3 regions of the Streptomyces sp. NPDC029526 genome follow, and region 3 is predicted to be linked to each of the others. Evidence: riboswitches for the same ligand, from Rfam matches in the RefSeq annotation. Region 3 holds a riboswitch; each other region holds the start of a gene.

Region 1 (4,107 bases), on a different contig from region 3:
CGCACCAACTACTTCGAGACCATGCCCGCCCACCAGCTGGAGCTCGCGCTGTGGCTGGAGGCCGACCGCATGGGCTCGCTGCTGGCCGCCCTGGACGAGGAGTCCATGGAGAACCAGCGCGACGTCGTCAAGAACGAACGCCGCCAGCGCTACGACAACGTCCCCTACGGCACGGCCTTCGAGCGGCTGACCGCCCTCGTGTACCCGGAGGGCCACCCCTACCACCACACGCCCATCGGTTCGATGGCGGACCTGGACGCGGCGACCCTGGAGGACGCCCGCCGCTTCTTCCGCACCTACTACGCGCCGAACAACGCCGTGCTGTCGGTCGTCGGCGACATCGACCCCGAGCAGACGCTCGCCTGGATCGAGAAGTACTTCGGTTCCATCCCGTCCCACGACGGCAAGCCCGAGCCCCGTGACGGCTCCCTGCCGGACGTGATCGGCGGGGAGCTGCGCGAGGTCGTGACGGAGGAGGTGCCCGCGCGTGCCCTGATGGCCGCCTACCGGCTCCCGGAGGACGGCACCCGGGCGTGCGACGCGGCGGACCTGGCGCTCACCGTCCTGGGCGGCGGGGAGTCGTCGCGCATCTACAACCGGCTGGTGCGCCGCGACCGCACCGCCGTCGCCGCCGGGTTCGGCCTGCTGCGGCTCGCCGGGGCGCCGTCCCTGGGCTGGCTGGACGTGAAGACGTCCGGTGACGTCGAGGTGCCGGTGATCGAGGCGGCCGTGGACGAGGAGCTCGCCCGGTTCGCCGAGGAGGGCCCCACGGCCGAGGAGATGGAACGCGCGCAGGCCCAGTTGGAGCGCGAGTGGCTGGACCGGCTCGGCACGGTCGCGGGCCGTGCCGACGAACTGTGCCGGTACGCCGTCCTGTTCGGCGACCCGCAGCTCGCCCTGACCGCGGTGAGCCGGGTCCTGGAGGTGACGGCCGAGGAGGTGCAGGAGGTCGCCAAGGCCCGCCTGCGCCCCGACAACCGCGCGGTGCTCGTCTACGAGCCCCTCGCCGCCGGGGACGAGGACCCCGCACAGGCCGCCGTGGCCGCCGGCACCGACGAGAACGAGGAGACGGCGAAGTGACCGAGCTCGCCCCGATGGACTTCCACCCGCAGCCGCAGGCGGGCGACGCCAAGCCCTGGGCCTTCCCGGCCCCCGAGCGCGGCACGCTCGACAACGGCCTGACCGTGCTGCGCTGCCACCGCCCCGGCCAGCAGGTCGTCGCCGTCGAGGTGGTCCTCGACGCGCCGCTGGAGGCGGAGCCGGCGGGTCTCGACGGCGTCGCCACGATCATGGCGCGGGCCTTCTCCGAGGGCACCGACAAGCACTCCGCCGAGGACTTCGCCGCCGAACTGGAGCGCTGCGGCGCCACCCTGGACGCGCACGCCGACCACCCCGGTGTCCGCCTCAGCCTGGAGGTGCCGGCCTCCCGGCTCACCAAGGGCCTCGGGCTGCTCGCCGACGCCCTGAGGGCGCCGGCCTTCGCCGACAGCGAGGTGGAGCGGCTGGTCCGCAACCGCCTCGACGAGATCCCGCACGAGTTGGCCAACCCCTCGCGCCGGGCGGCCAAGGAGCTCTCCAAGGAGCTGTTCCCCGCCGACGCGCGCATGTCGCGCCCCCGCCAGGGCACCGAGGAGACCGTCGAGGGCATCGACGCGGCGGCCGTGCGCGCCTTCTACGAGCGGCACGTGCGGCCCGCCACGGCCACCGTGGTGGTGGTCGGTGACCTCACGGGCATCGACCTGGACGCGCTGCTCGGGGACACCCTCGGCGCGTGGACCGGTTCGCCGGGGCAGCCCCGGCCCGTTCCGCCGGTGACCGCCGACGACACCGGGCGGGTCGTGATCGTCGACCGTCCGGGAGCCGTCCAGACCCAGCTGCTCATCGGCCGCGTCGGCGCCGACCGGCACGACCGGGTGTGGCCCGCCCAGGTCCTCGGCACGTACTGCCTCGGGGGCACCCTCACCTCCCGCCTGGACCGCGTCCTGCGCGAGGAGAAGGGCTACACCTACGGCGTCCGCTCCTTCGCCCAGGTCCTGCGGTCCGCGCCGGACGGCACGGGCGCGGCCATGCTCGCCATCAGCGGTTCCGTGGACACCCCCAACACCGGGCCCGCACTGCAGGACCTGTGGAACGTGCTGCGCACGCTTGCCGCCGACGGCCTCACCGACGCCGAGCGGGACGTCGCGGTGCAGAACCTGGTGGGCGTGGCGCCCCTGAAGTACGAGACCGCCGCGGCGGTCGCGAGCACTCTGGCGGACCAGGTGGAGCAGCACCTGCCCGACGACTACCAGGCCGAGCTGTACCGGCAACTGGCCGCGACCGGCACCGTGGAGGCCACCGCGGCGGTCGTCAACGCCTTCCCGGTCGACCGGCTGGTGACCGTCCTCGTCGGCGACGCGGCGCAGATCAAGGCGCCCGTGGAGGCCCTCGGGATCGGCGAAGTGACCGTGGTGGCGGCCGAGTAGGACCCCGCGCAGTTTCCGCGCGCACGGCGCCCTGGTGACGGGAACGTCACCAGGGCGCCCGTATGCCCGAATTGGGGCGGAGGATGTCTGTCTGCCCTGTGGTGTGCGCTACAAATACCCCGATCCGTTTGAGGATCGAGCGGCCTCCCGCATAGCTTCGTGCGGGCTGTTCGTCGGGCAGTGCGCCGCACCCGCGGCACCGGACAGCCATCGCCGAATCCCCGTACGGCGCGAGTCAGGGGAGCCGGGGACCCACCGTCCCCAGGGGTGCATCGGACGCCCGCGCGTGTCGCGAGGGGGTCCGTAGGAGACCTTCCTGCTCCGAACCCGTCAGCTAACCCGGTAGGCGAGAGGGAAGGAAAGGACCAGCCTGTACATGGCGTTCACCCACGCCGCCGGCAAGCACCGCCGCCCCAGCCGCGTCCGTCGCGGCACCGCCCGCGCCGCGGGCGTCGCGGCCCTCGCCGGTTCCGGTGTCGCCGGTTCCCTCGCGGCCCCCGCGATGGCCGCCGAGCCCGCCGCGGCCCAGACCGGCATCACCCCCGTCGTCACCCTCGGCGACACGGTCGCCGACCAGATCGACGCCCAGGCCGCCGCGCAGCACGAGGCGGCCCGCGAGGCCGCCGAGGCCGAGGCCCGCAAGGCGGCCGAGAAGGCCGCCCGCAAGAAGGCCGCCGAGGAGGCGGAGCGGGCCCGCGAGGCGCAGGAACGCGCCGCCCGCGAGGCCGAGCGCGAGCGCCTCGACGCGTTCGTCTCGCCGATCCCCGGTTCCTACGTGTCCACCGGCTACAAGACCGGCGGCGCCGTCTGGTCCTCCGGCAGCCACACCGGGGTCGACTTCCACGCCGCGAACGGCACCCCCGTGCAGTCCGTCGGCCGTGGCACGGTCGTCGAGGCCGGCTGGGGCGGGGCCTACGGCAACCAGGTCGTCATCAGGATGCACGACGGCACCTACACCCAGTACGGCCACCTGTCGTCCATCGGCGTCTCGGTCGGCCAGGAGGTCACGCCGGGCCAGCAGATCGGTCTCTCCGGTTCCACCGGCAACGTCACGGGGGCGCACCTGCACTTCGAGGCGCGCACCAGCGCCGAGTACGGTTCGGACCTCGACCCCGTCGCGTACCTGCGCGCGCACGGCGTCTCCCTCTGACACCCCTTCCGGCCGCGGTCCGCGCCCGGAACACCCGAAAAGCCCCGGCTCGCCGAGCCGGGGCTTTTCGCGTCACGCGCACAGGGTGGCCGAAAAACAAGCAGGAATGTTCTCCGTCCCTCAATGAATCCCGCGCATTGCTTTAGAGTCACGGAAAGGACGTCCGCCGACGCGGCGTTTCCCGGGAATCGAACCGGAGGTCGCTCATGCGTGTTCCCGCGCACTCGGTGTGCGCCGCGATCCGCGACGACATCGTCGCCGGCGTCCATGCGCGCGGCAGCCGGCTCACCGAGGAACTCCTGGCCCGCCGCTACGGCGTGTCCCGGGTGCCGGTGCGCGAGGCGCTGCGCACGCTGGAGGCGGAGGGGTTCGTGGTGACCCGGCGGCACGCGGGCGCGTGCGTCGCCGAGCCCACCGAGCGGGAGGCCGCGGACCTGCTGGAGATGAGTCTGCTCCTGGAACCCCTCGGTGCCGCCCGGGCCGCCCGGCGCC
Region 2 (4,107 bases), on a different contig from region 3:
CACGAACAGCGGCTGGTCCGCCTCCAGGTTGTCGAAGGCGAAGCTGGACAGGGAGCAGGCGCGCAGCAGTTCACGGGCGTCCGGGACCGCCCCCGGCGCCAGGATCGCTCCCTGGCAGTCCGACACCCCCAGCCCGATCGCCCGGCCCTGCCCCCACGGCCCCCGTTCGTACGGCAGGAAGCCGGCCGGCTCCGCGCCCTCGTACACCACGGCGACCCGGGCCCGCGGCCGGACCCGTCCGACGGCCGTGGTGAACTCCGGTTCCATGAACGGATTGCGCGGTGTGTCCGCGGCGGCGCGCAGGGCACGCCACCGTTCCCTCTCCCCCTCGCCGAGCTCCTCCGGCCTCAGCACACGCGTGCGTCCACTGTTCACCCGACCCCCCGATCAAGTCCCCCCTGGACCCTTGGAAGGTACCGCCGGGGACCGATGGCCGGTAGGTGGCGTCCTGCCCTTTTTGCCACCTGGTGCACAAACCGTCGACGACCGGGCACGCTCCGGGGCGGTCGGTCCGGGGCCGTCGGTCCGAGGCGGTCGGTCCGGGGCGGTCGGTCCGGAGCCGTCGGTCCGGGGCCGTCGGTCCGGGCACGCTCCAAGACCGTCGTACCGGGCGGCGGGCGGCGGGCGGCGGGCGGCCGGCCCTGCGGGGCGGGGTGGTCGGGCGCGCGCAGCCGGCCCGACGGGGCGGTCGGGCGCGTGCGGCCGGGGTGGCGCGCGGTGGCGGGGCGGGGCGGATGCGAGGAGCGGGGGGCCCGACGTGGTGAATGGGGGGCGTGCGCTGTCCGTATTCTCTGATCATGGCCGCACCCACCGCATATTCACTCATCGCCACCGACCTGGACGGGACGCTGCTGCGCGGCGACGACACCCTGTCGGACCGGACCCTCGCCGCGCTCGCGCAGGCCACGCGGGCCGGTGCCCGGCATCTGGTGGTGACGGGACGGCCGGCCCCCCGGGTGCGCCCCCTCCTGGAGGACCTCGGCTGCACGGGGCTCGCGGTGTGCGGGCAGGGCGCGCAGGTGTACGACGCGGGGACGGACCGGCTGCTGTGGTCGGTGACCCTGGACCGGGAGCTGGCGGAGACCGCGCTCGGCAAGATCGAGGCGGAGACGGGGGAGGTGTACGCGGCGGTCGACCAGGACGGGGTCGACGGGCTCACGCTGATCGAGCCGGGTTACCGGATGCCGCATCCCACGCTGCCCGCGGTGCGGGTGGAGCGGCGCTCGGACCTGTGGGCGCGGCCGATCAGCAAGGTGCTGCTGCGCCACCCGGTGCTGTCCGACGACGAGCTGGCGGCGACGGCCCGTTCGGTGATCGGCTCGCTGGCCACCGTCACCATGTCGGGGCCGGGCACGGTGGAGCTCCAGCCGTGCGGGATCACCAAGGCGACCGGCCTGGCGCTGGCGGCCGGGCACCTGGGCCTGAGTCCGGCGGACACCCTCGCATTCGGTGACATGCCCAACGACATCCCCATGTTCGACTGGGCGGCCCGAGGTGTCGCGATGGCCAACGCCCACCCGGAGCTGAAGGCGGTGGCCGACGAGGTCACCACGACGAACGAGGACGACGGCGTGGCCGTCGTCCTCGAGCGACTGTTCGGCGGGGGGCCGGTGCCGCACGTGCCCCAACACGTGCCGCACCCGTCCGCCCCGGGTGTCCCGTCCCCGCCCGCCGCGGGGAGGGTGGTGGCTCAGTACGCCCCGAAGACGTTGTCGATGGAGCCGTAGCGGTCGGCCGCGTAGTTGCAGGCCGCCGTGATGTTGGCGACCGGGTCGTACGGGTCGTAGACGGTGCCGGGCACGTGGTAGGCGGCGAAGGTCGGGTCGATGACCTGGAGCAGGCCCTTGGACGGGGTGCCCTTGGCGGCGTTGGAGTCCCACAGGTTGATGGCCTGCGGGTTGCCCGAGGACTCGCGGATGATGTTGCGGTGGATGCCCTCGTAGGAGCCGGGGATGCCGTGCTGGGCCATGACGGACAGCGACTCGCGGATCCAGCCGTCGAGGTTGTTCGGGTACACCGTCGCCGCGGTGGCGGCGGCCGGGGTGGCCGCCGCGGCGTTGGAGGCGCCGAACAGCGGCAGGGCGGCCACGGCGACGCCGGTGCCGGCCACGGCGAGGGTGCGGGCGAGACGGCGACCGCCGAAGCGGCGGAGCTGACCGGATGCAGGCATGTCTGTGTTCCTCTCCTACGCCTGCGAGGTGAGCTGTCGGGTTCGGACGGGAGAGTGTCCGGCCGTGCCCCTGCGGGCACGGCTTCACCCCGAGCCGTTCCGGCGCGTGGCCGTCCCGGCGACTTACCTGGGTCCCCCGCTCCTGCCGTGCGTGAGTGAGTTCGTCGATGGGTGGTGCGGGCGGCGGCAGGATTCGGCGTCCGCCCGGCGGCCCGGAACGTATGCGAGAGCACACGCCGGGAACAAGTGCGGCCGTCACGGTAAACGCTGCTTGATCTTGACATGGGCGGTTTGCGCCACTTGATCCTTTGCGGTCGCCACGGCCCAACTCGCCACGGGGCAACGGGGAACCGGCGGCTCGCGCCCGTCGTCCCTCTGTCGGGTGGCGCGTGACCGACCTCACGGGCCGGGGGCCGTCGGAGCATTTCACGCCAAGGGGAATTCGCTTGGTAATTGCGGCAAATCGGGCGTCGGGACGGGCAGGATGGTGCGCATGTCGAGGAGTGGCCCGGAGTGCGCAGAGATTCGCCCCGGAAAGTCGGAAAATGTTCCCTGTTGTCATCCGATCGAAAACGGGCCGGTCCTGATCGTCTCCTGCCCGGCCCGTATCCCCGGGCCCTGGCGGTGATCGAAACATGACCGGATACGCTGACTTGAGTGATGGCAGCGACCTATCGACAAACCGTGTAAACGCCAGTGGACACCAGCAGACAGGAGACCCCTCGTGACCGTCGTCGGGCCGTTCGGGCTGAGCGTGCGGGACCAGGCTCTGGAAGCCGATGTCCAGGCCGGGATGACGGCTGTCGAGGAAGGGCTGCTCGAGGCCACCAAGAGTGAGGTCCCCTTCATCACGGAGGCCGCCCAGCACCTGGTGCGGGCCGGCGGGAAGCGGTTCCGGCCGCTGCTGGTGATGCTCTCCGCCCAGTTCGGCGACCCCTACGCGCCCGGCATCGTGCCGTCGGCCGTGGTGGTGGAGCTGACCCACCTGGCCACGCTGTACCACGACGACGTGATGGACGAGGCCGCCGTGCGGCGCGGGGTCCCCAGCGCCAACACCCGCTGGGGCAACTCCGTCGCCGTCCTCACCGGCGATTTCCTCTTCGCCCGGGCCTCGCAGATCCTGGCCGACCTCGGCCCCGAGGCCGTCCGCGTGCAGGCCGTGGCGTTCGAGCGGCTCGTCACCGGGCAGATCCTGGAGACGGCGGGCCCGCAGGACGGCCGGGACCCCGTGGAGCACTACCTGGACGTGCTCGGCGGCAAGACCGGCTCCCTCGTCGCGGTCTCCTGCCGGTTCGGCGCCATGATGTCCGGCGCCGACGACACGGTCGTGGACGTGCTCACCCAGTACGGCGAACGCCTCGGCGTCGCGTTCCAGCTCGCCGACGACGTCCTGGACATCGCCTCCGACTCCCACGAGTCGGGCAAGACCCCGGGCACGGACCTGCGCGAGGGCGTCGCCACCCTGCCGGTGCTGCGCCTGCGCGAGCGGGCGGCCCGGCTCGGACTGGCCGACGACCTCGCCCTGTGCGAACTGCTCGACTCCGACCTCACCGACGACCGCCGGCACGCCGAGGCGCTGCGCCTGCTGCGCGCCCACCCCGCCCTGGAGCAGGCGCGCCGGGACACCGTCCGCTACGCCCAGGAGGCGCGCGCCGTGCTGGCCCCGCTGCCGGAGTGCGAGGCGCGGACGGCCCTGACGGAGCTGTGCGACGCCGTGGTGCACCGGGCGGGCTGACCCCCGGCCCGGACCGGCCGCGTGCGGTCCGGCACCGTGGTGCGCCGGGCGGGCCGGCCCCGGCCCGGACCGGCCGCCGCGTCCCGCCCCCGACGACCCCTACTGGTAGGCGGACCCGTGGCGCCCCGATGTCATACCCCAGCAGTACACGGAGTTGGGTCCGCGGTCTGACGCATCCTCCGCTGCGGTTTGGTCAGATGGA
Region 3 (4,107 bases):
CTGGCCAGCCGCCGTCAGCAGATCGAGATAGCCGACAAGGCGCTCGCCGCCGAGGGTGTCGGCGACTGGGCGACCTGCGGTCTCGTCGCGGGGCTCCAGCCCGACTCGTCCGGCGGTGGCGCCGGACAGGACGGCGCCGCTACGGAAGAAACGGACATTCCGAACTCCCTGGGGCTGGGCAACTCCTCGGTCCCGCCCGCCGGCCCGGAGTCCGGATCCGGCGCCCCGTCCGCGACCCCCTCCCCGTCGCAGAGCACCCCGGACGGGACCGGCACCGCGGACGGTTCGGGTGACGCCACCGGGAAGGCCGACGACCCGGCCGCCTCGCCCACCAGTCCGGCTTCCCCCTCCGCCGAGGGTGAGAAATCCCGCAATGCGGGCAAGGAGAGCGGTGCGGACCAGGGTGACGCCCCGTCCGCATCCGCCGGCACCCCCTCGGAGGGCACCGGCCGCCACCGTGGCGCGCCCGCCCCGGAAGAGGTCGCCGGAGGCGGAGGCCGTGCGGGCGCTCCGGAGGGCGGCTACGTGGCGCAGGACGCCGGTGCCGCGCGCGGAGTGATGGGCGGGACGCCGGGCGTGAGTGCCGTCCTGGGCCTCTGGTCCGCCGCCGAGTCGTCCACCCCGGCCGTTCCGGCCCAGCCGTCCGCCACGCCCGAAGCGTCCCTGTCGGCGCAGGGGACGAGCCCGCTCTCCTCCTGGAACCAGTGACGAGCCGGTTCCCCTTGTACGGATCCAGCGGTTGACCCGTCCGGATCCAGCGGTGAACCCGTCCGGAGCCGGTGGCGAGTCCACCCGGATCCAGCGGCGAACCCGTCCGGAGCCGGTGGCGAACCCGCCCGGATCCGACGGCGAACCCGTCCGGATCCAGCGGCGAACCTATTCGGAACCACGGGAGAACCCGCTCTCTCCCGGGAGCGGATGGCCAGCCCTCTCCCGTCCTGCCGCCAGCAGCGTCCCGAAATAGCCCACTTGGGTGGAACGCCCCCGGTCAGAAGCTTCTGACCGGGGGCGTTCCGGGCGAAAGGGGCGGGCGAACAGCCCTCCGGGCGGCGACAGTTGACGTCATGTTTCGTACTGAATGTCCGGTTTAAAGTTTGTGAGACATAGGTCTCAGAAGCCGTGATCGTCTTTGAAATTCCGCCGAACGCGTGTCTACGGTCGTGACCGCTCGCCATCGCGGGCCCCGGCTGCCGCCACGCCGAATCCTGCCAGTGGCAGCCCGGGAACAGTCGTCGCACCAGTGCGCCGTAGGCAGGAGCGGGGGACCCAAGGTAGGCGCCGGATCCGGTGGTTGAACGCCGGGTGCGGCTTGGGGTGAAGCCGCGTCCCGAGAGGGGCGTGGCCGGGCAACTCAACCGGCCCGAACCCGACAGCTCACCTCGTAGGCGTCGGTGAGGGGATCCAACCATGCTGTTTTCCGGCAAGGGCAAGCACCGTCGTCCGTCCAAGGCCACTCGCGCCATCGCCGTCGCCGGCGTGACCGGCGCCGCCGTCGCCGCCCCGCTGATGGCGGCCGGCAACGCCTCCGCCGCCACCGCCGCCGAGTGGGACGCCGTCGCCCAGTGCGAGTCGGGCGGCAACTGGTCCATCAACACCGGCAACGGCTACTACGGCGGTCTGCAGTTCTCCGCCTCCACGTGGGCCGGCTTCGGCGGCACGAAGTACGCCTCCACCGCCGACCAGGCCACCAAGGCCCAGCAGATCGAGATCGCCGAGAAGGTCCTCGCGGGCCAGGGCAAGGGTGCCTGGCCGGTCTGCGGCAAGGGCCTGTCCAGCGCCGCGTACACCGGCGGCGGCTCCACCCAGAACCAGGGTGGCGCCTCGCAGCAGAGCGCCCCGAAGCAGGACACCGGCTCCACCGCCGAGCGCTCCACCGAGCAGCAGAAGCCGTCGCGCTCCGCCGAGCGCCCGGCGCAGAAGAAGACCGTCACCACCCCGACCGGCAAGAAGGTCAAGAAGGGCGACGGCGAGTACAAGGTCGTCAAGGGTGACACCCTCAGCTCCATCGCCGAGGAGCACGACGTCAAGGGCGGCTGGGCCAAGCTGTTCAAGCTGAACGACGACGTCGTCCAGGACGCCGACCTCATCTACCCGGGTCAGCAGCTGCACCTGAAGTAAGGAAGCAGCCCCAGGGCCGCGTCTCCCGGCCCCCTGGCCCCCGGCTCCCCGCCCCGGTGCGTGATCCCCGTACGCACCGGGGCGGGGCCATGACCGGACTCCTCCCGGACTCCCCTGCGGGGCGCCTCGCTGAACCGCCCCGGGCTCCGTGCGGGGCGTCTCGCCGGACGGCTGCCCGGGCTCCCTGCCGGACGGCTTCCCGCAGTCCCCGCCGGACGGCTTCCCGGACTCCTCGCCGAACTCCGTGCGGGGCGTCTCGCTGAACGGCCCCGGGCTCCCTGCCGGACGGCTTCCCGCAGTTCCCGCCGGACGGCTTCCCGCACTCCTCACCGGGCTCCGCCCGGGCTCTTCCCTGGCTCCTCCCGGGGCTTCGGGCCGGGCACTTTCCGGTCACGGTCTCCCGGGCCGTCTTTGTTCCGCGAAGAAACAATCTAAGCTTCGCTCTGTCCCCCGCGGCACTCCGTGGCACGAGCCACGGATGTCCAGGGGATGGGCGACCGGATGGCCGATCGCCCGGAGCCGGTTAGGCTCGGTCTCGCAGAGCCACCGAGGCCCTGCCCACTCGCGTCACATCCACGAAGGAGATGCTCGTGCCGTCCATCGACGTCGTCGTAGCCCGGGAAATCCTGGACTCCCGAGGCAACCCCACGGTCGAGGTCGAGGTCGGCCTCGACGACGGCAGCACGGGGCGTGCCGCCGTTCCCTCCGGCGCCTCCACGGGCGCCTTCGAGGCCGTCGAGCTGCGGGACGGGGACCCCGACCGCTACCAGGGCAAGGGCGTCGAGAAGGCCGTCCTCGCCGTCATCGAGCAGATCGGCCCGGAGCTGGTCGGCTACGACGCCACCGAGCAGCGCCTGATCGACCAGGCCATGTTCGACCTGGACGCCACCGACAACAAGGGCTCCCTCGGCGCCAACGCCATCCTGGGTGTCTCCCTGGCCGTCGCCCACGCCGCGTCCGAGGCGAGCGACCTGCCGCTGTTCCGCTACCTGGGCGGCCCCAACGCGCACCTGCTGCCGGTGCCGATGATGAACATCCTGAACGGCGGCTCGCACGCCGACTCCAACGTGGACATCCAGGAGTTCATGATCGCCCCGATCGGCGCGGAGTCCTTCTCCGAGGCCCTGCGCTGGGGCACCGAGGTCTACCACACGCTGAAGAAGGTCCTGAAGAGCAAGGGCCTGGCCACCGGCCTCGGCGACGAGGGCGGCTTCGCCCCGAACCTCGGCTCCAACCGCGAGGCCCTCGACCTCATCCTCGAAGCGATCAAGGAAGCCGGCTACACCCCCGGCGAGCAGATCGCCCTGGCGCTCGACGTCGCCGCCTCCGAGTTCTACAAGGACGGCTCCTACGTCTTCGAGGGCAAGGAGCGCACGGCCGCCGAGATGACCGAGTACTACGCCGAGCTGGTCGAGGCGTACCCGCTGGTCTCCATCGAGGACCCGCTGTTCGAGGACGACTGGGACGGCTGGAAGACCATCACCGCCAAGCTCGGCGACAAGGTGCAGCTCGTCGGTGACGACCTGTTCGTCACCAACCCCGAGCGCCTGGCCCGCGGCATCGACGAGGCCGCCGCCAACGCCCTGCTCGTCAAGGTCAACCAGATCGGTTCGCTCACCGAGACCCTGGACGCCGTCGAGCTGGCCCAGCGCAACGGCTTCAAGTGCATGATGTCCCACCGCTCCGGCGAGACCGAGGACGTCACCATCGCCGACCTGGCCGTCGCCACCAACTGCGGCCAGATCAAGACCGGCGCCCCGGCCCGTTCGGAGCGTGTCGCCAAGTACAACCAGCTGCTGCGCATCGAGGAGATCCTCGACGACGCCGCGGTGTACGCGGGCCGCAGCGCCTTCCCCCGCTTCAAGGGCTGAGCGCCCGCTCCGTAGGAAGCGTCGTCCGTACGTCCCCGCCCCGGTCCCGTACCGTGTGCGGGGACGTACGCACGTAGACCCACGGACGACGACGGCGAACCGGAGGCGGGCACATGGC

What was found. A riboswitch is a leader RNA that binds a small molecule or an ion and turns the genes downstream of it on or off. The one in region 3 is predicted to bind cyclic di-AMP.
Region 1: it holds a riboswitch for cyclic di-AMP, as region 3 does, so the genes downstream of both, AB0F01_RS18205 (M23 family metallopeptidase) here and AB0F01_RS30365 (transglycosylase family protein) in region 3, are expected to answer to the same signal.
Region 2: it holds a riboswitch for cyclic di-AMP, as region 3 does, so the genes downstream of both, AB0F01_RS06250 (transglycosylase SLT domain-containing protein) here and AB0F01_RS30365 (transglycosylase family protein) in region 3, are expected to answer to the same signal.

Annotation. Positions count from the first base shown of each region.
Region 1 covers NZ_JBEZWE010000007.1:118,144-122,250, forward strand. Annotated here, with positions in the region: gene AB0F01_RS18195 (pitrilysin family protein) at 1-1,080, shown strand, start outside; gene AB0F01_RS18200 (pitrilysin family protein) at 1,077-2,465, shown strand; cyclic di-AMP (ydaO/yuaA leader) riboswitch at 2,667-2,829, shown strand; gene AB0F01_RS18205 (M23 family metallopeptidase) at 2,842-3,615, shown strand; gene AB0F01_RS18210 (GntR family transcriptional regulator) at 3,822-4,107, shown strand, end outside.
Region 2 covers NZ_JBEZWE010000002.1:152,269-156,375, forward strand. Annotated here, with positions in the region: gene AB0F01_RS06240 (GNAT family N-acetyltransferase) at 1-354, opposite strand, end outside; gene AB0F01_RS06245 (HAD family hydrolase) at 798-1,727, shown strand; gene AB0F01_RS06250 (transglycosylase SLT domain-containing protein) at 1,691-2,170, opposite strand; cyclic di-AMP (ydaO/yuaA leader) riboswitch at 2,176-2,338, opposite strand; gene AB0F01_RS06255 (polyprenyl synthetase family protein) at 2,895-3,905, shown strand.
Region 3 covers NZ_JBEZWE010000031.1:1,930-6,036, forward strand. Annotated here, with positions in the region: gene AB0F01_RS30360 (transglycosylase family protein) at 1-708, shown strand, start outside; cyclic di-AMP (ydaO/yuaA leader) riboswitch at 1,234-1,403, shown strand; gene AB0F01_RS30365 (transglycosylase family protein) at 1,408-2,118, shown strand; gene eno (phosphopyruvate hydratase) at 2,709-3,989, shown strand; gene AB0F01_RS30375 (septum formation initiator family protein) at 4,103-4,107, shown strand, end outside.